3 regions of the Brevibacillus sp. SIMBA_040 genome follow, and region 3 is predicted to be linked to each of the others. Evidence: riboswitches for the same ligand, from Rfam matches in the RefSeq annotation. Region 3 holds a riboswitch; each other region holds the start of a gene.

Region 1 (6,951 bases), on a different contig from region 3:
CTCTTGGTAGCGTGGATCCTCCCAGCCGGTATCGTTGTTCCCTGTATTGGCGTCACGGAACATTTCCAGGTAGTTGATCGGGTCATTAAAGTCTGCGTTCCAGCCGAGGCGTCCCAGCTCGTATTTCAGCTCATGCATGTCTTGCAAATGCACCTTGAATTCCTTGTTGGAAAGCTTCACATCGAGGCCGAGGCCTTTTTTCCACTGGTCTTGCAGTGCTTCGGCGATCTTGGTGTGACGATCCGTCGTATTATACGACAGTGAGATCGGAGGCAGCTTGGTCAAGCCTAGCTCTGCCATGCCTTCTGCCAGCAGCTGTTTGGCTGTCTCGACATCGTTATCCTTGAAGTAGCCCTCTGGCTTCACAATCATCGATTGCGGCAAGAGGCCCATCGTAGGCACCTGTCCTACCTGTGTGATGTTGTCTACAATCGTTTGACGGTTTACAGCATACGCCAATGCCTTGCGAATCTTTGCGTTGCTAAGCGGTCCCTTGGTCGTGTTGATCTTGTACCAGTACATGGTTGCCTTTGGATGAATGACCAGCTTTCCGGATTCTTTGAGGGATGGAATCGCATCTACTGGCAATCCCCCCAGTGGTTGACCTGCCCAGTCCAGCTCATTGTTTTCAAACATCGCCAGCGCCGTGCTATCGTCCTCAATCATCACAAACTCGATCTTATCCAGATTAACCGTGTCTTTATCCCAGTAGTTTTCGTTCTTTTCCAAGACGATCTTGCTCTTGTGCTTCCATTCCGTCATTTTGAACGGACCATTCGCCACATGTGTCGCAGCTTCGAATGCCCACTTCGGATTTGCTTCCACCACTTTTTTCGGTACAGGATAATACGTATAAAAGGCAGTCAGCTCCAGGAAAAATGGTGTCGGATTCTCCAGTGTTACCTCTAATGTCTTGTCGTCGATGACCTTCACGCCGAGCTCACCAGCTTTTGCCTGCCCTTTGTGCACTTTTTCGGCATTCTTGATGTAATAAAGCTGATAGGCATACTCCGCTCCCAGATTAGCATCGAGCACTCGCTTCCAGGCAAACTCAAAGTCTTGGGCAGTCACTGGATCGCCGTTGCTCCATTTGGCATCGCGGAGCGTGAAAGTATAGATCCGGTTATCCTCCGAGACCTTTACGTCTGAAGCCACCGAATTCATCGGCTTGGAGGCAGCATCCAGACGAGTCAAGCCGTCGAATGTAGCCCTCACGACCGTTCCTGATGTGGCGTCCTTGGCTAACCCAGGGTCAGCCGTTGAAGGCTCGCTCGTCAGGTTTGCACGGAACATTTGCGGAGCTTTCGATGCTGCCACCTGCGCTACTTCACCCGAGCTTGGCGAATTCGGCTGAGGCTGAGGCTGCGTCTGTCCACCTCCTGCACATCCTGCCAAAATACTTCCCGCAATCATAATCATACTGGCAATGATAGAAATTTTCTGTCTCATTCAAATTTTCCCCCTTATCAAACATTTTCTATCGCCACCAATATACTCGACAGAAATGGGCTTGAGAATGGGGTTTGAAGATATTTAATTTAATTTTATGAATATTTATTCTATTGTTAAGGGAAATAAACCCAACCAGCCGTAGTAGGCAGATTGGGTTTATGTGATCGCTCAATTAATTGGTTACTTAGAACGCTGGGATGATCGCGCCTTGGTATGTGTCTTCGAGGAATTTTTTCACCTCAGGCGAGTTCAGTTCTTTCGCCAGCTTTTGCATTGCTTCGGAATCCTTGTTGTCAGGACGAGCTACCAGGAAGTTTGCATATGGAGATTCTTTGTCTTCGATGAACAGAGCATCTTTGGTAGGTACGAGCTTCGCTTCCAATGCATAGTTAGTGTTGATCAGAGCCAGATCTACTTCATCCAGAACGCGCGGCAGCATAGCAGCCTCAACTTCTTTGAATTTCACGTTTTTCTTGTTTTCTACGATATCTTTTACCGTACCGCTGATGCCTACGCCGTCTTTCAGCTTGATTACACCGTTTTTTTCGAGAAGAGCCAGCGCACGACCGTTGTTGGTTACGTCGTTTGGCAGTGCGATTGTTGCGCCATCAACTAGCTCATCAACGCTTTTGATTTTTTTGGAGTAAGCACCGAATGGCTCAATGTGTACCGCAGTCACAGGCTCCAAAGTCATGTTCTGGTCTTTATTGAATTGCTCCAGGTATGGTTTATGTTGGAAGAAGTTTCCGTCGAGTTGTTTTTCATTTACTTGTACGTTTGGTTGTACATAGTCAGTGAATTCTTTAATCACCAAGTTTACACCTTGTTCCTTCAGCTTAGGTTGAACAAACTTCAGGATTTCCCCGTGTGGTACAGCAGTAGCACCAATAGTCAACGTAACTTCTTGTTGTTGTCCACCTTGTGCGCCACCTGTAGATGGAGCAGGAGCGGTTTCTGTTTTGCTTCCGCAAGCTGCCAAAGAAAATGCCAATACAGTAGAAAGTACAGATACAACCAGTTTCTTCACAGTAGATTTCCCCCTTTATTTGTAAACCACTTCTAAAACGATTTATGGAAAGACCTTACTTGCGGCTGTATTTGAGAACCAGACGGTCCCCCAGCGATTGCAAGATCTGAACCAACACTAACAAAATAACAACAGTAACAATCATGACATCAGTCTGGAAGCGTTGATATCCATAGCGAATCGCCAGATCACCCAAGCCACCGCCACCGATAACCCCGGACATCGCCGTATAGGAAACGAGGGCGACTGTCGTAATCGTAATCCCTGCAATCAGACCCGAGCGGGCTTCCGGCAAAAGTACGTTCCAGACAATTTGCCAATTCGAAGCACCCATGGATTGTGCTGCCTCCGTTACCCCGCGATCTACTTCCCGCAAAGAGGTTTCGACCAGTCGGGCAAAAAATGGCGCTGCCCCGATGACCAGCGGCGGGATGGAGCCAAGTACTCCCAGCGAGGTACCTACAATCGCTTTGGTAACAGGAATCAATAAGATCATCAAAATGATAAAAGGAACGGAACGCAGGACGTTCACAATAAAAGATGCGACGAGATAAAATCCACGGTTGGCCAGAAGCTGCCCTCTTGAGGTGAGAAACAGAATGATGCCCAGCGGCAATCCAATCAAGATGGTAAACAAGGTTGAAAAACCAAGCATGGAGAGTGTATCTACTGTCCCAATTCCAATCTCAGACCAATCCACATTTTTTAGTTCCAGCCACTCCATCTAGATCACCTCCACTTCCAGGCCACGCTCACGCAGCTTCTCGATTGCCTGCTTGTTTTGTTCTGCATTGCCTTCCAGCTCGACAACAAGCTGACCATACGGCGTATCTTTCATCCGTGAGATCGTCCCTTGCAGGATGCTGAACACAGTACCTGTCTCTTGCATCGTCTGAAACAGAATCGGCTTGTACGTCTGTTCCCCCAAAAAGGTGACGCGTGCGATCGTGCGATTACCGGAAGCCTTCTCATGCGCTACCATTTCGCGCAGCTCATGAGAATCAGCCACCTGCTCTACAAATTCCTGTGTGGTCGGGTGCTTCGGCTTGAGGAATACTTCAAGCACATCGCCTTCCTCTACAATCAGGCCACCGTCAATAACACCTACCCGATCACAAATGGAGCGGATGACCTGCATCTCATGTGTAATGAGTACGATAGTCAGCCCCAGCTTGCGATTAATATCGAGGAGCAGCGCCAAAATGGAGTTGGTCGTCTGTGGATCGAGCGCCGATGTAGCTTCATCACACAAGAGTACCTTCGGGTCGTTCGCCAAAGCCCGTGCAATCCCTACCCGCTGCTTCTGTCCGCCTGACAGCTGTGCCGGATATTTGTCCCGATGATCCTCAAGGCCCACCAGCTTTAATAGTTCGTCCACCTTTTTCTTGATCTCGGCTTTGGGGCGCTTTGCCAGCTTCAACGGAAAAGCGACGTTTTCACCAACCGTAGCCGATGACAGCAAATTAAAGTGTTGAAAAATCATACCGACGTGACGGCGCTGCTCCTGCAGCCTCCGATCATCCAGCTTGGTCAAATCAACACCGTCAATGATGACCTCGCCTGTAGTTGGCCGCTCCAGCAGATTCATACAACGAATTAATGTACTTTTCCCCGCACCGGAATGGCCAATAATCCCATATATCTCTCCCTTTTTGATTGAGAGGTTAATCCCCAGTAATGCAGGGATTTTATTTCCCTGTACCAGATAGCTCTTATGCAGCTCTCGCAGTTGAATCAACCATTTCCACCTCCCGTTAAAAACAAACGAGCCCCTTTTTCATCAAACGAAAAAGGGGCTGCAACGCAATTTATACGTTCGCATCCACCCTTCTCATCTATCAAGATCCAATCAATCTTGTAGGAATTGGCACCGCGACGTCTATTCGAAAATAGACCGGTTGCCGGGCTTCATAGGGCCTGTCCCTCCGCCTCTCTTGATAAGAAAGATTTCCACGTATATTATGTTCGTTTTGCATATTTTCATGATACAAGTCGGATTATATCGCTTTTGAAAATAGTAAGTCAATAGTAATAGTAGGTAAAAGTTTTTTCTAATCCATGACGCCATTTCGGATGATGGTTGCTTTCACATGAAATTGAAACTGTGCGTCCTTAAACATCTTCCTCCATTCGTTTACGGTCATCTCGGACATGCCCCTCTGATTCGCACGATACACGATGCCGAAGCCAGCAGGATCGACACCCATCGCTTGCAGTTTTTTGATTACCTTTTGCAGCTCCTGTTCGATCTCCTGCTCCAACGCCCTTTCCATAATCTTCATCATCTTGGGGTCCTCCAGCTTCAACGGAAGCGTCATCTCAAGAATACGTGCATGCAAGCGAACATGGACATTAAAGTGCGGAGGGGATGCTTGCTCCAGCTTGATTTTGGAGACACTTGAAATGGTATCAAAGACGAGCTGTACTTTATCTTTTTTATTACTTTGATCCTTTGGGGTCTGACCGAAAATCTGAGCAGGCACTGAGGTATCATAGCTACCAATTTTGAACTTGCCATGAATAAGCTTGATCAGAAAAGCTTCCTTAGGCGAGATCCATCCCACATAGCGATCGCCGCGAAACAAGGCGACCCCTTTAATCATCAATTCGTCTCCTTTTCGCGTAATAAAGGGCATGATTGGGTCGATCCCTGTATCATAGTAAGCCCTGAAAAATTCATGCATGGTAGACGAAGGGATTTTTTCTCCTTTTATATTTTGTTCAATCATTCTATACATATAGATCCCGATATTTCCTTCTTCCTTATACGGGTATGTCAAGAGATCATAAGTATCTCCATCATATACACAGAGGTAGACTCTGCTGGAAAGAGAGGAATCCCGATACAGCGTATCAATAATGCTGCCAATTCCATTTCGGGCAAAATGCTCGTTGTACAGGGCTACGCGTATTTGCCCTCCCAGTATCCGCTTATCTGATTGCAAATTCGTACGGTCGCGAATTCCTTTACTGGTTTCGCCCACAGCAGAAATCACTTGAATTTTTTCCTTTGCTTCCGGATTGATCGAGGGCATCACGATGGTGGCGCGAATATTTTTATCTTTCAACTGGTCATAACCAACTACGGTAGCGAGGCCCGTCTCGTCAAAAATCTGCCTGTCCGAGCAGCCTGTCATCATCAAGATTAGGGAGCACCACATAGCCCAATAATGCATGAACCATTTTTTCTGGCTATTCGGGTATAGATGCATCTGACGCACCCTCCTTCGCTCGCTTGGCACGCTGCTTTATGATGACCATTAAATACAAAAAATACGGATATATGTAGGCGACATACATTCCGATTTTGGAGTAAATGTCGTTGAGCCGATTCATCTCCTGTCTGGTGAGAAGTGCCAGTGAAGCGATGTAAATGATAGGTAAAATCCAATACAACGATTTGCGCAGATTCCAGCCAAACAATCGTTTGATCCCACGTGCAGAAGCCCAGAGAAAGATCATGATGTTTGGCAGAACCACGAGTAGCCACATGGAAATGCCTACAAGCTCAAACCTCTCCATAATAGGCATGTACACCATTTTTTTCAGATTGAGCGTCGCCCAGATCGTTCTCATTAACTGTCCTTGACTAAAAAAGACCAGCGACACGACCATGACTAACGTATAGATCAAATAGGTAACGAGTATGGCCCATTGTGTGCTGCTAACCACTCTTTCCTTATTTTGCACATACGGGTACACGGCATAGATGACTTCGAAGCCGATACTGGTCAACGACATTGCTACCATGCCTTTGAAAAGCTGCTCCATGTTCGTATCCAAAATCGGAAATAAATACTCCCACTGTGCAAATTGTAGCGGAAAGTACAGGTCACATATGAGCCAAATCGTGACCGCCACTGAAAAGAACGTATAGCCAGCGACTACACGAATCCCTCCCAAGACCGTGTAAAAAGCAAGAATGAGAATGATCGCTGACAATATCCATGTCGGCAAATTCGGAAACACCCATGTCTGCACCACTTCGATGTAGGTACGTAATACCACACCCGCTGACATAAAAAAATACGTCAAATAAACGACTCCTAAGCACGTCCCGATCCACTTTCCAAACACGTCGTTCTGGATTCCGTATATGTCTGACGAGGGGTATTTCTGCAAGGTCTTCACAATCACCCATACGGTCAGATGGGTAAATAGCCCGGCCATAATGACCGATATCCACGCATCATGTCCTGACTCCTTTGCGATGACACGCTGAAAACCAAGAACCCCGACTCCAAGTTGGGTACCATGAACCATAAATCCAGCCAGAAACGCTGATATCGTGTTCCCTTTTTTTACCTCAATATTGGTGTCCATAAGAGCCTCTCTTACTCGTCGATGTCTTTCTTTTCTTTTGCCTTGTCACGATCAAAACGACGTACTTTTTTGGGCGAGAAAAAATGGTTTCGCTCAGTCAGGGAAGATAGTGGTGCACGAATAAAGCCGTCTTTCCAATCCGAGAAACG
Region 2 (6,951 bases), on a different contig from region 3:
TGAGAGTGGTGTGGAAGTTTCCGTCACCGACATGTCCCAAAACCCCTCCTGCAAGTCCGCTGTTATCAATGGTTTCTCGCGCATAAACCACAGCTTCGCTCAGTTCAGAAAGAGGGAGGCATACGTCAGTCAGCATCATGTCTTTGCCAGGAAAGCCGTGCTTGAAGGCATACGCTAAATTGTGCCGTGCTTCCCAGAGCCTGGCCCGTTTTTTGGAATCGGTTTCGACTAAAAAGCTCTCACATTCATTGTCCTCCAGCAATTCCTGGGCAAAAGTAACGTCCTGCGCTAAAGCAGCCTCATTACCATGGAATTCGAAGAACAGGGTCGGCTGCTCGGGATAGTCGGTTTCGCTGTGCAGATTCACTTGTTTGATCGATGCACTGTCAACCAACTCTACACGCGCGATAGCTAGCCCTGCGGATAGCAAAGAAACAGCTCCATCTACGGCAGTTTTCACAGTAGGAAACACAGCGCGACCGGCAATGATCGTCTCCGGGATTCCATATACCCGCAGCGTAATTTCCGTAAAGCTGCCCAATGTGCCTTCTGAGCCAACAAACAGCCCTGTGAAATGATAGCCAGAAGAAGACTTGGCAGAGAGTCCCCCCGTACGAATGATAGTCCCGTCAGCCAAGACTACTTCCAGATCGCGGACTTGACTACGCATGATTCCATAGCGCACACTCGTTGTTCCACTTGCATTGGTTGCCGTCATTCCGCCGATCGTGGCGTCCGCACCGGGATCAACCGGGAAGAAGAGGCCGTGCTTTTTTAATGCCTGATTCAGCTGATTGCGAGTCACACCAGGCTAGACCCTACTCCAAACGGAACGACTGGAATCAGGTGTTCGTTCGCATATTTCATGATGGAGACGACTTCTTGTGTAGAGGCGGGATAGACAACAATGTCAGGCAGTACAGGTGCATGATGAGACTCGTCCTTGCTGTGCTGCTGTAGCGTGGTTTCGTTTACAGTCGCACGATCTTCAGCAGTTAAGGCTCTCAAGTCTTCAAGCAATGAAGAGGGGATAGTAGTCATGGGGAAATCCTCCTGTCCAGTCGTGTTTCTTCTATAATAATAGGAACAAACCTCTAACACGATGAATGGTTAGAGGTTTTTATCTGTTACGCACTTTTTTTCAATTTGCGAGCTGCCCAGTTGCCAAGCGATTGGATGACCTGTACCAGAACAACAAGAATGATGACGGTGATGATCATGACTTCAATATCCCACTGCTGATAGCCATAGCGCAGAGCAAGGTCTCCGAGTCCACCTGCACCTACAGCACCTGCCATCGCGGTGGCTCCAATCAACCCGATCGTAGCGATCGTCAGACACAAGACGATGCCGGGTCTTGCTTCGCGCAGCATGATGCGAGAGATAATTTGTAAACGGGATGCACCCATCGCACGATAAGCCTCAATCACACCACGATCGACGTCGAGCAGTGCCGTTTCCATCAAACGGGCGATGTAAGGCGCTGTATAGACGATGAGAGGGACGATTGCTCCTTCGATTCCGATCGAGGTACCGACAACCAGCTCTGTAAAAGGAATGATGGCGACCATCAGGATGATGAAGGGCAATGACCGAACGATATTGATGAGAGTATTCAACGTGTGATAAATAACCTTGCTCGGAAACAAATGATTGCCCTGGGTAATGACAATCAGAATCCCCAGTGGAATCCCGATGATCGTAGCGATAAACAAGGAGATGCCCACCATGATGACAGTCTCTTGCAGCGATTGCCCAAATACGGGAATCATTTCTGTCAAACGATCCATTACCGGGTTACCTCCTCTCGTGTTACGATTTCTACGTTGTAGACGGACTCACGCAGGAAAGCGACGCCGTCCTGCACAGCTTGCTGCTCACCGGATATGTGAAGAAGCAGAATGCCGAGTGCGGTTCCTTTGATAGAAGTAATCGAGCCGTACAATAAATTGGTGCTTACCGGGAAACGTGCAGACAGCGTTCCAAGAACGGGATCGAGCGCTGCATCTCCACGAAAAGCGACGCGAAGAATTTTGGCAGAAGGTCCAGTTTGCTTGATCTTGGACAGTATTTCCGCAGGGACTTCATCATCAAAAATCGTTTTAATAAAGTTACGTGTGGTCGGTTGCTGCGGATTGCTGAAAACATCGAGCACCGAGCCCTGTTCAATGACGTGACCGTTTTCCATGATGGCAACATGATCGCAGATTTTTTTGATGACCTGCATCTCGTGTGTGATTAGGACAATGGTCAGGCCGAATTTCTTGTTAATATCCAGCAGAAGCTCAAGAATCGATTCGGTTGTTTGTGGATCGAGCGCCGAGGTTGCTTCGTCACAGAGCAAGATTTCCGGATCGGTAGCCAGCGCACGGGCGATGCCGACACGCTGTTTTTGTCCACCTGACAGCTGGGAAGGGTAAGCGTTTGCCTTGTCCGCAAGTCCCACCAGTCGGAGCAGATCCTCGACCTTTTGCTTGATGACATCCTTTGGAACGCGGTTCATACGCAAAATCTCAGCTACATTGTCGAAAACGTTGTAAGATGACAGCAGATTAAAATGCTGAAAAATAATGCCGATTTTTTTGCGTGCCTGACGCAGCTCTTTTTCTTTCAGAGAAAGCATATCTTGACCATTTACGATAACAGAACCGCTCGTCGGCTTTTCCAGCAAATTGATGGTACGGAGCAGGGTACTTTTCCCCGCTCCGCTAAAGCCGATGACACCATAGATTTGCCCTTTTTCCGCGTTCAATGAGACGCCCTTCAAAGCCTCGACCTGCTTATTGCCCACTTTGTATGACTTATGAATGTCGGTTAGCTGTATCATTTCTTAACGTCTCCTTGCTGCTTACTTAATTTTTACCAGGAAGGAAGCACGGAACCTTCAAAGCGTTCTTCGATGAATTTCTTTACTTCTTCGGAACGATAGCTATCAACAAGCTTTTGGTAAGCTGGATTGTCTTTGTTTTTGTCATTGGCAACGAGGACATTTACATACGGTGAATCAGAGGTTTCAGCAAAGATCGCATCCTTTTTAGGGGAATAGCCTGCTTCCATTGCAAAGTTGGTGTTGATCGAAGCGACCTCAACGTTGTTTAGGGAACGCGCCAGGAATGCTGCTTCGAGCTCTTTGAACTTCAGATTCTTCGGATTTTCTACGATATCCAGAGGTGTCGCATTGTCACCTACGCCATCCTTCAATTTGATCAGACCAGCTGCCTGATATAGTTGCAGGGCACGAGCGCGGTTCGAAGGATCGTTTTGGATGCCGACAACACCGCCGTCTGGGATGTCTTCTATTTTTTTATGCTTGGTGGAGTAGAGCCCCATCGGATAAGTCACGGTTTTGCCGATGATGGTCAGCTTTGTTTTATGGTCTTGATTGAATTTATCGAGGAAAGGAATTGTTTGAAAGCTGTTGATGTCCAGGTTTCCTTTATCGAGGGCTTGGTTCGGCTGTACATAATCGTTGAAGACGACAACTTCTACATCCAATCCTTTTGTTTTTGCCACTTCTTTTACTTTGTTCATGATTTCTTCGTGTGGTCCCCCGGTTACACCAACCTTGACGCTTGTTTGTTCAGCTGCGCCAGTTGCTGGTGCAGCTTCTTGTTTGCCTCCGCAAGCGGTCACGAGTGATGCCGCGAGTAGCAGTGATGTGAGTAACAGACCTGTCTTTTTCATTTGAATTTCTCCCCAATCCTTGTTTTTTATATATATTGAAAAGTAATGCCGAAAAGAGGGTAGAGAACTTGGTATTGCGTAAGTATGCAAAAAAACCTCTTCTGAAAATAGAAGAGGTTAGAAACTGTCATCGTGAAACAGTCGTAGAACACCTCTCTTATCTTCCGGAATGTTTTCCGCTGGAATTGGCACCATATCTATCGAGATAGGTTGCCGAGGTATCATAGGGCCAGTCCCTCCACCTCTCTTTATAAGAGAACGTTTTATTCAATTAAATCGATAAAATCTGATTCGGTTAGTTGGATTATAGCTTGCTTGTTCATGTCTGTCAAATGTTTTTAAAAATATTAACTTTCGAGAAAATCGCCAAGTTATTTCTCAGGTTAAACTCAAATATGGTATTATATGTAAAAAAGGGGATGGGGCGATTTCGTTGTGTAAATTCCTTTTTACTCTCATTTTATCATGTTGTTTTTTGACTGCGGGCTGTGCGAACATTGATGAATCCGTCCTTCTCCCAAACGAGCAAACAATAAAAATAGGCGTTGTAGGGAATCCTCCTATGGTTGACGAAAAAAACATAGAGTTCACTGAGATCGAACTTGGAAAGATGAGTAGCACTCCTGATACAGAATTTCACGCTTTATTTATTATGCCAGAGTTTCTTGAAGAAGCATCTAGTGCCAGATTTGCGGATCTTTATAAAAACTTGAAATACCCTGTGTTTTTTATTGGATCAAAGAAGTCGTATTATCCATTCATAGAGGAAGCATTAACATATTCTAAAGCGCCAGCAACAAATTCAGGAATGTTTGCAACTGGATTTATCAACAAAAATGGGCAGTACACAATATTTGAGTATGGCTTTAAAAATGATGAGCAGACAGAGGAAAATCTAAGAGAATTATATTCGAATATTTTCAATACGATTTTGTCGGAAGTTGTCGCAAGGAAAACTAAGTGAAGTATTTAGATTGAAAAATTGTAGTTTATACAGGTCGCAAGCAATAAATTTAGTCAAAATACGAATGATTACTTGCTAGAGGAGCAGAACATATGTATAATGGAAAAAAACAAACCTGATATATGTTCTCACAGGTGATGGCCATGACACTATTGGATACGAATGAAATCAGAAAAAAGCTATCTGCTATATATAATGAGATAGCAAAAGAGTTGTTCGGATTTGGAACGACTCTACTGAGAGTAACGATCGAGAACCAAATGATTACCTTCTATGCCAAACATCGCCGTTCTCCGCGCTCTGTTGCGCTGGAGGGTGAGGCCCCATCACTAAAGCTCGAAGTCGATTTCCGAATGTCTCTTCTATATAAGAAAAGACTACGGGAACGATTGGAAGAAGAAATGGGCCTGAACATAGAGGCTGTACTACGAGACTACGACGCTGCTACACAGCTGGCGATTACGAATGTTATTCTGACAGAACCAGAACTGAATACCTGACAGAGTAATTTGGATTTTCTCTTTTGATCTATCTCAAGAGAAGACCATAAGCTTTGGCGAAAACGGGTGTCGCTTCTCTTTGTTTACGAAGAAAAGTGCTCTTGTTTAGAATGAAACGTTCTAATCAAGGGTACTTTTCTTTTTTCTTTTTAACAAATTTTACCTTTATAAGGGTGTGGTTGATGCATAGATAAACGCGAACGGTGGAACAGTAGGGGGTTTATCAACGGTTGCAGGTTGTATAAAAACAGAGAAACGTTGAATCCTAAGCCAATGGAAGAATAAGACTCAGGCGATACCTGAAATGGAGGAAGTTAAAATGAAAAAATTACTGACAGGAATCCTATCCTTTTCTGCACTCTCGTTGGCACTGGCTGGCTGTGGCAGTGGTGAGCAACCACAACAAGGGGCTGCTGGTGGAGCAGCAAAGGGTGAGCCAACCAAGCTGGTCATCTCTACATGGGGTTTCTCCGAAGACTTTTTCCGCAAAGAAGTGTATGAGCCGTTCGAAAAAGAGCATAACGTCAAAATCGTTCTGGAAATCGGGAACAATGCAGAGCGTCTGAATAAAGTCCGTCAAGGCAGCTCAGATGTCGATCTGATTTATCTTTCCGACTATTATGCTCAACAAGGTATCGATAGCGGTGCATTTGAGAAAATCGATCGTACGCGCATCCCTAACCTGAACGAGATTTATGATATTGCCAAAGCTCCACTGGGTGAAGACTACGGTCCTGCCTACACGATTGGACAATTCGGGATTGCCTACAATCCAAACATCGTAAAAACCGAAATCAAAGATTGGAAAGACCTGTGGAACCCAGAGCTGGCAGGCAAGCTGACACTGCCAAGCATCACCTCCACAACTGGCCCAATGATCCTCGACAGCGCTTCGAAAGTGGCTGGAAGCAAAGAATTTAACGAAGACCAAGCGTTTGCCAAAATGAAAGAAGTAAACAAAGGCGTAGTGAAGTATTACGACAAAACATCTGAGTACGTAAACATGTTCAGCCAAGAAGAGATTGCAGTTGGACCAATCATGGAAATGTACTTCAAGGATATTCAGGCAGCAGTACCAGAAGCGAAGTTTGTAGCACCTACTAGCGGTGGCTACGCAGTAATGAATACGGTAAACATCGTAAAAGGCAGCAAAAACAAAGAGCTGGCTGAAGACTTCATCAACTATCAATTGAGCAAGGACGTTCAGGAAAAAGCAGCGAAAGCAAAAATAGATTCGCCAGTTAACACGGCTGTTAAGCTTACAGATGAAGAAGCAAAAGGCGTAACATATGGCGAAGAAACGATCAACAAGCTGCAAAAGCTGGATATGAAATTCGTAAACGAAAATTCCAAGGCTTGGATTGACCGTTGGAACCGTGAAATCACTCAATAAAGGGTAAAAAGGAACGAGGGTATAAACCATGTGCTTATACCCTTGTTTTTTCAAAACAGATGCGAGAGGAGGCCCACCCATGAAGCCAAAAATCATTTTGGATGTCGATACAGGTATCGATGATGCTCTCGGGATCATGCTCGCAGTGAAGAGTGGCGAGTGTGAGCTCATCGGAGTTACGACCGTCAACGGTAATGTCTCTCTGGGGAAAGCTACAGAAAATACATGCAAAATTCTCGACTTGCTGCAAGTAGGGGAGCAGATCCCAGTCGTGAAGGGTGCGTCCCAGCCATTGCTGCGTCCCGTATTTTTCGAGCACAGTGTTCATGGCGAGGACGGACTGGGAGGCGCACTGCGAGGTGTCACCGTCACGAAGCGGCCATCAGAGGGCTTCGGACCGGATTTCATCA
Region 3 (6,951 bases):
CCGAGGACGCGGTACGTACCCAGCTACATCGTGCGCGTAAAAATTTTAGGGCATTGTGTGAAAAGGAGGGATTGGAATGGATGTAGATAAAGAATTGCGTGAAGCGGTTCATGCCACAAGCAGGGAGGTGGCAGAACAGGTATCATTTTCGGCAGCATTGGAAGAGAGGATTCGAAAAGAAATGAAAAGACAAACGAAATCAAGACGAAAGACAATAGTGATGGGCGGTACGTTGGCGGCATGCTTGGCAGCTGGGGTATGGCTCGGACAACAGCAAGGCATGTTCACGATGGAAGGCACTCGTGCATCGCAGACACCTTCATCCGAACAAATCAACAGGCAAAAAGTCAACGTGTCAGCAAAAGAAGCATTTGCCCCCCTCCTATCGACAATGCCGGAGCTTGCTGGCTTTCGGTTGGAGGAACGAGGGAGTGTCAGTGATATCAAGCAGGTTGCCCTATTAAAAGGAGACCGCTATGAAGGAGAATTTGCCTACAATACGACGACTGGACAGATACAGTGGTATCGCTATGAGAAAGAGGAAGCGCGGGAAGGGGAGCTTCCGGACCTGGAGTCGGCAGAGCAAAAGGCGATAGCTTTTCTTGCGTCCGTACTTGGAGAAGAAAGCAAGCAGTATGCTCATATATCTTCGCATAAATTGACAGATGAAGGAATGCGCAACGGTACGTGGATGAACGTAACGTTCCAAAAAGAGCAGGAAGGTGCTCGAATTCCGTTTGACATCATATCTGTTCAAATTGACAGCGAGGGCCAGGTGGCATTTTTCGGTCGTACAAACAAAGAGGAACAGGAGCTGTTGGGGAAATTGACGAAGTCTCTTCCAGAGCTGAATCCATCGCCAGCACTGGATAACAAATCGATGTATTACGACGGTTTCGAAATAATGCTTGGAAATGCAGATGATGATGATTGGAATCAGGCGTTAATCAGCGTGTCTGGTAAAGCTGAGGATTTGCGGACCTATCGTCTAATTCAGGAAGTGGGGATTTGGAAGGAAGCCCCGGAAGCTCTGGCAAAGAAAACGGCAAACCATTTCCTGCAGGACATGCTTGGAGCGGACAGTAAAAATTACCGATACTCGTACAAAAACGACTCGATTGAATACCAGCGATATTACAATGAGCTGCCGGTCATGAATGATACGATCCGGATATCTGTTAATCAAGCGGGACGGATTGTCTATTATTCCAAAGAAGCGATGAAAAAGCATGAGCTTGCATCTTTTCCGGATGGAAAATCTGCCGTTTCTGTAGAGAAGGCAAAAAAGGAAATGGAGGCCAACATCAAATTAAACTACTTGCAGCACTTTCCCGTTAATCGAGATCGAGCATCAGGGAAGGTAACACAAACAAAGCCCCTGCTGGAATATACGATGTCTGTATCCACCTCCCAGCTCGGTCAACCTTCTTCACTGGGCTGGTACATTGAAGGAACGAGTGGAAAGATTGCCTATAGCACCGGAAACAATGGCCTTGACTACGATCGACGGAAGGAAGAACAAGCATTTGCGTTTCAACCCCCCGAAAGCTATAGCATCGTCACGTCAAAAGAAGAAGCGAAGAAATTGCTGCACAAAGAATTCGGTGTGAGTGTGGAGAGCTTCAAATATGCCGAATACGAAAACCGTGATCCACAATCGAAACATGCTCGAAAAAATTATGTATGGACTGACAACAGCGAAAAGCGTTATGTAGTAGAAACCGATGAACAATCAGGACGAGTCATGGCACTCGGAATACCTCGTCAGGGCAGCCAAGTGACGATCCAGCGCGCGGAGGCGGAAAAAGCGGCGTTGGAGATGCTTGAGAAATACATCGACCCGGCGGTAAAGGAAGTGCAGCTGGCAGAGGTTGTCGAGCCTGGCGCTGCAACACCTGTGGCATCAGGCAACTGGGGATTTGAATTCTTCATGAGCAAAGACGGTATTCCTGTTCTCGATAAGCAGCCAAATGAAGCGTATATCGTAACTGTCGATCCTTCCACTGGGAAGGCAAACGGGTTTGAAAACAGAAGAGAGACAGATGCGCATGTGGAGCTCCCGGACGCAGCCTCCGTCATTTCAAAGGAACAGGCTGTAGAACAGTATCTGCGCGCAATGCCATTGCAGCTTGTGTATCTTTTGAAGAATGAGGACAATGAATGGCTCGATCGTCCGATACTGGCCTATATCCCTTGGAGTCATGACGAGAATGCAGGCAAGCTTTTGCATATTGATGCACGAACCGGCGAAATCGTGAAGGAGCCTTACTAACAGAAAACAAAAAAGGGCTATGCCCAAGCCACGCAAATGGCTTTAGGCGATAGCCCCTTTTCTACAGGTTAACTAGCAGCCGCCGTCACACGAACACGCAACAATGACCAGCAGGATAAACAGTACGAGCACCAATGCGAAGCTGTCGCCAAAGAATCCGTTTCCGCAGTAAGATGTACTCATTTTTGTTTCCCCTCCTTTCCGTTATGCTCTAGTCTATACACGAACGCACAGGTTGGCGTGGGCGAATGACTAGTCATGATAAAAATGGGCGCAGGGGGAGCATACAGGAGTAAATAATAGACAAATTCTCAATTGACGAAGAGACAGGGGGGTGTTAAGATACTGTCAAACGTCAATCACTTTTGACAAAAAACGAATAACTCCATAAAATGTACGACTCTTATCCAGAGAGGCAGAGGGACTGGCCTGATGAAGCCTCGGCAACCGGTAAAAATCCGGTGCCAATTCCAGCAAAGCTACGCGCTTTGAAAGATAAGAGGATGGTTCAGGCGTTGCTGTATCCGCGGACAAATCCTCTTCTTTCTAAAGAAGAGGATTTTTTTCGTGCCATTAGGAATTTACAAAATTCCAAAGGCCAGTATCAGGGCAACCGCGACATTCGCCAGCTGGTATGGCGTAGTCAGGTTTTCTCATCTTCGATTAAAGAAATAAGCCATTGCAGTGGAGAGAAGGAGCAAGTTGATGAAACCTACTTTTCGTGAACAACTTTCCCGAAAAATTCTGATTTTGGATGGTGCGATGGGCACAATGCTGCAGCAGGCGAACCTTACTGCTGACGATTTCGGTGGCGATGAATACGACGGCTGTAACGAGCTGCTGAATTTGACCCGACCTGATGTCATCCGGTCTATTCATGAGAAATATTTGGAAGCTGGAGCAGATATTGTAGAAACCAATTCTTTTGGTGGGGCTTCTATCGTATTGGCTGAGTACGATGTGGCTGACAAGGACATGGAGATTAATATTGCAGCAGCACGCTTGGCGAAGGAAGCTGTCGACGCATACTCCACAAAGGAGTGGCCACGCTTTGTAGCGGGTGCCATGGGGCCAACCACCAAAACCCTCTCACTTACAGGTGGCGTTACGTTTGAAGAACTTGTCGAAGCTTACTACCGTCAGGCAAAAGGCTTGATCATTGGTGGCTCTGACGTGCTTCTCTTGGAGACATCTCAGGATACGCTCAACGTTAAAGCGGGCGGTATCGGTATCCGCAAAGCATTTGACGAGCTGGGAAAAGAAATTCCCGTGATGCTTTCAGGAACCATCGAGCCGATGGGAACGACATTGGCAGGTCAAAACATCGAAGCTTTTTATATCTCCCTGGAGCACTTAAAACCGGTAACGATTGGTTTGAACTGTGCGACAGGTCCAGAGTTTATGCGTGATCATCTCCGTACCTTGTCCGGACTTGCACAATGCGGAGTAAGCTGCTATCCCAATGCGGGTTTGCCCGATGAAAATGGTCACTACCATGAAACCCCTCAAGGCCTCGCTTCCAAAATGCTCGCGTTTGCTGAGCAAGGCTGGTTGAACGTCGCTGGTGGATGCTGTGGTACCACACCGGATCATATCCGGGCAATGGCTGAGGCGTTGAAGGACTGTAAGCCACGAAGCGGTGCTGCCGATTCCGTAAGTGCAGTCTCCGGGATTGAGGTTGTGTATGTGGAAGACGACAGTCGTCCTCTGCTTGTAGGGGAGCGTACAAACGTTATCGGTTCTAAAAAATTCCGCGATCTGATCGCAGCCGGTCAGTATGAGGAAGCATCCGATATTGCCCGTGCACAGGTAAAACGTGGAGCACACGTAATCGACATTTGTTTGGCTGACCCAGACCGTGAAGAATACGAAGATATGGAAAAATTCCTGCAATTCATCGCGAAAAAGGTAAAAGCCCCTCTCATGATCGATTCGACCGATGCCAAGGTGATGGAGCTGGGATTGCGTTATTCCCAAGGGAAAGCGATTCTGAACTCGATTAACCTGGAGGATGGATTGGAACGGTTTGAAGAGGTTGCTCCGCTGATCCACAAATATGGCGCAGCGGTTGTTGTTGGCACGATAGAAGAAGCAGGGATGGCGGTTACGCGCGAAAAGAAGCTGGAAGTAGCGCAGCGCTCCTACGATATCCTCGTCAAGCAATACGGCATGAATCCGCAAGATATTATCTTCGATCCACTAGTCTTCCCTGTGGGGACAGGTGATGAACAATATATTGGTTCTGCAAAAGAAACAGTCGAAGGCATTCGCTTAATCAAGCAAGCGATGCCAGAGTGCAAGACCATCTTAGGTGTAAGTAACGTTTCCTTTGGATTGCCGGCCGCAGGACGCGAGGTGCTGAATGCAGTGTTCCTGTACCACACGACACTAGCTGGGCTAGATTACGCAATCGTGAATACAGAGAAGCTGGAGCGTTACGCGTCGATTCCTGAGAGCGAAAGAAAGCTGGCCGAAGCGTTGTTGTTTGAGACCAATGATGAGACTCTCGCTGCCTTTACCGAATTTTATCGCCAAAAGAAAAGGGAAGTGAGTGTCGAGGTATCCTCATTGACTTTGGAAGAGCGTCTTGCTCGCTATGTCGTTGAAGGCTCCAAAGATGGATTGACTGAAGATCTGAAGCTGGCTCTGGAAAAATACGTGCCGCTTGAAATTATCAATGGTCCATTGATGACTGGTATGGAAGAGGTCGGCCGACTGTTTAACGGAAACCAGCTGATTGTAGCAGAGGTTTTGCAAAGTGCGGAAGTCATGAAAGCATCCGTATCCTACTTGGAGCCGTTTATGGAAAAATCCGACGCTGCCGCCAAAGGAAAGATTCTATTGGCAACGGTCAAAGGTGACGTTCACGACATCGGTAAAAACCTGGTCGAAATCATATTGGCTAACAATGGCTATGATGTCGTTAACTTGGGGATCAAGGTACCGCCTGAGCAGTTGATTGCAGCGTGCAGAGAACAAAAGCCGGATGCTATCGGTTTGTCAGGTCTGTTGGTGAAATCCGCACAGCAGATGGTAATCACCGCGCAGGATTTGCGTGAAGCAGGAATTGATGTTCCGATGATGGTGGGGGGCGCAGCGCTCACTCGCAAATTCACGTCGAATCGGATTGCACCGGAGTATAAAGGAATCGTTCTGTATGCAAAAGACGCAATGGACGGACTAGACCTCGTAAATCGTTTGCAAAATCCGCAAGAGCGAGAGCGACTCGTCGAAGAACAGAAAAATCTGATCGAGGCTGCGGCTACGGCACAACCAGTAGTCGAGGTGAAAAAGTCGACACTGCCAGCTCGTTCTGTGATCAGTCGCACGGTGCCGATTCATTTGCCACCAGATTGTGAGAGACATGTCCTGCGTTCGTATCCGATCAGCCATCTGCAGCCTTATCTGAATCTACGGATGCTTCTGGGAAAACACCTAGGTGTTCGTGGGAATGTCGACAAGCTGCTTGAAGCGGGCGACGAAAAAGTGGTGCAATTGTATGAACTGGTAGAGGAACTCTTGGCTGATGCCAAGCAAAACGGAACGATCACTGCACATGGTGTGTACCAGTTCTTCCCGGCGCAAGCAGACGGAAACGATGTTTTGGTCTTCGATCCAAAGGATCACACAAAGCTCTTAGAGCGCTTTTCGTTCCCTCGCCAGCCGGAAGAGCCGCATTTGTGCTTATCAGACTTCCTGCGTCCTGTAGAGAGTGGCGAAATGGATTATGTCGGGTTCTTGACCGTAACTGCTGGCGGTGGCATTCGCGAACAGTCTACCGAGCTCAAGGAGCGTGGCGACTATCTTCGCTCACACGTACTTCAGGCGCTTGCACTGGAGCTTGCAGAAGCATTTGCAGAACGTGTCCACCACATTATGCGTGATGGATGGGGGATTCCTGATCCGCCAGAAATGACGATGCTGGAGCGTTTCGGTGCTCGTTACCAAGGCATTCGCGTATCGTTTGGTTATCCTGCATGCCCGAGCCTGGAGGATCAAGCGCAGCTGTTCCGACTGCTGCAGCCTGAAAACATCGGTATCCACCTAACGGAAGGCTTCATGATGGAACCGGAGGCATCGGTATCTGCGATGGTTTTCGCTCACCCAGAAGCGCGTTACTTTAATGCTGGACCTTCCGTGTTTGAAGCATAGATGAAAATTGATAAACGAGAGAAGTGATTTCATTGACAACGAGTAAGGCAGGTTTGCGAGAGTTTTTGAATGACAACCTGCTGGTTGGAGATGGAGCTATGGCGACCCAACTGCACAGACTGGGCGTTCCGGTTGGTGTTAGCTTTGAAGAGCTATGCCTTTCCAACCCGCGATTGGTTCATGATGTGCATGCGTCCTACTACCAGGCTGGTGCACGGTTTTTAGAAACAAATACTTTCGCAGCGAATCGGGATGCTTTGGCAAGGTACGGCCTGGAGCATAAAGTGGCGCGGATCAATCGCTTGGCTGTAGCGATCGCTCGCGAAGCAGCCCAGGAGGATGCGTATGTAGCTGGTAGCATTGGGTCTATCCTAGCAGGCCGTGTACGCAAAAAAGTGCTGGATGAATATCGGGACCAATACGAGGAGCAGGCAATTGCTTTATTGCACGCCGGGGTTGACGGGATTATTTTAGAGACCTTTCTAGACCTGGAAGAGCTCTTGCTAGCACTGGAGGTCATTCGCCCG

What was found. A riboswitch is a leader RNA that binds a small molecule or an ion and turns the genes downstream of it on or off. The one in region 3 is predicted to bind S-adenosylmethionine.
Region 1: linked by a shared signal. The riboswitch ahead of SB752_RS20500 (methionine ABC transporter ATP-binding protein) and the one ahead of SB752_RS30585 (hypothetical protein) in region 3 are both predicted to bind S-adenosylmethionine.
Region 2: linked by a shared signal. The riboswitch ahead of SB752_RS11720 (MetQ/NlpA family ABC transporter substrate-binding protein) and the one ahead of SB752_RS30585 (hypothetical protein) in region 3 are both predicted to bind S-adenosylmethionine.

What each region holds. Positions count from the first base shown of each region.
Region 1 covers NZ_JAWRXI010000012.1:58,835-65,785, forward strand. Annotated here, with positions in the region: gene SB752_RS20485 (peptide ABC transporter substrate-binding protein) at 1-1,449, opposite strand, end outside; gene SB752_RS20490 (MetQ/NlpA family ABC transporter substrate-binding protein) at 1,637-2,479, opposite strand; gene SB752_RS20495 (methionine ABC transporter permease) at 2,535-3,203, opposite strand; gene SB752_RS20500 (methionine ABC transporter ATP-binding protein) at 3,204-4,217, opposite strand; SAM riboswitch class I at 4,308-4,423, opposite strand; gene SB752_RS20505 (Ger(x)C family spore germination protein) at 4,531-5,691, opposite strand; gene SB752_RS20510 (GerAB/ArcD/ProY family transporter) at 5,672-6,802, opposite strand; gene SB752_RS20515 (spore germination protein) at 6,814-6,951, opposite strand, start outside.
Region 2 covers NZ_JAWRXI010000006.1:34,461-41,411, forward strand. Annotated here, with positions in the region: partial or broken gene SB752_RS11705 (FAD-binding oxidoreductase) at 1-1,041, opposite strand, end outside; gene SB752_RS11710 (methionine ABC transporter permease) at 1,128-1,790, opposite strand; gene SB752_RS11715 (methionine ABC transporter ATP-binding protein) at 1,790-2,827, opposite strand; gene SB752_RS11720 (MetQ/NlpA family ABC transporter substrate-binding protein) at 2,860-3,684, opposite strand; SAM riboswitch class I at 3,839-3,941, opposite strand; gene SB752_RS11725 (hypothetical protein) at 4,247-4,648, shown strand; gene SB752_RS11730 (DUF2294 domain-containing protein) at 4,792-5,148, shown strand; gene SB752_RS11735 (ABC transporter substrate-binding protein) at 5,468-6,541, shown strand; gene SB752_RS11740 (nucleoside hydrolase) at 6,621-6,951, shown strand, end outside.
Region 3 covers NZ_JAWRXI010000030.1:42,922-49,872, reverse strand. Annotated here, with positions in the region: gene SB752_RS30600 (sigma-70 family RNA polymerase sigma factor) at 1-86, shown strand, start outside; gene SB752_RS30595 (YcdB/YcdC domain-containing protein) at 77-2,272, shown strand; gene SB752_RS30590 (YjcZ family sporulation protein) at 2,345-2,455, opposite strand; SAM riboswitch class I at 2,673-2,774, shown strand; gene SB752_RS30585 (hypothetical protein) at 2,776-2,997, shown strand; gene metH (methionine synthase) at 2,978-6,424, shown strand; gene SB752_RS30575 (bifunctional homocysteine S-methyltransferase/methylenetetrahydrofolate reductase) at 6,457-6,951, shown strand, end outside.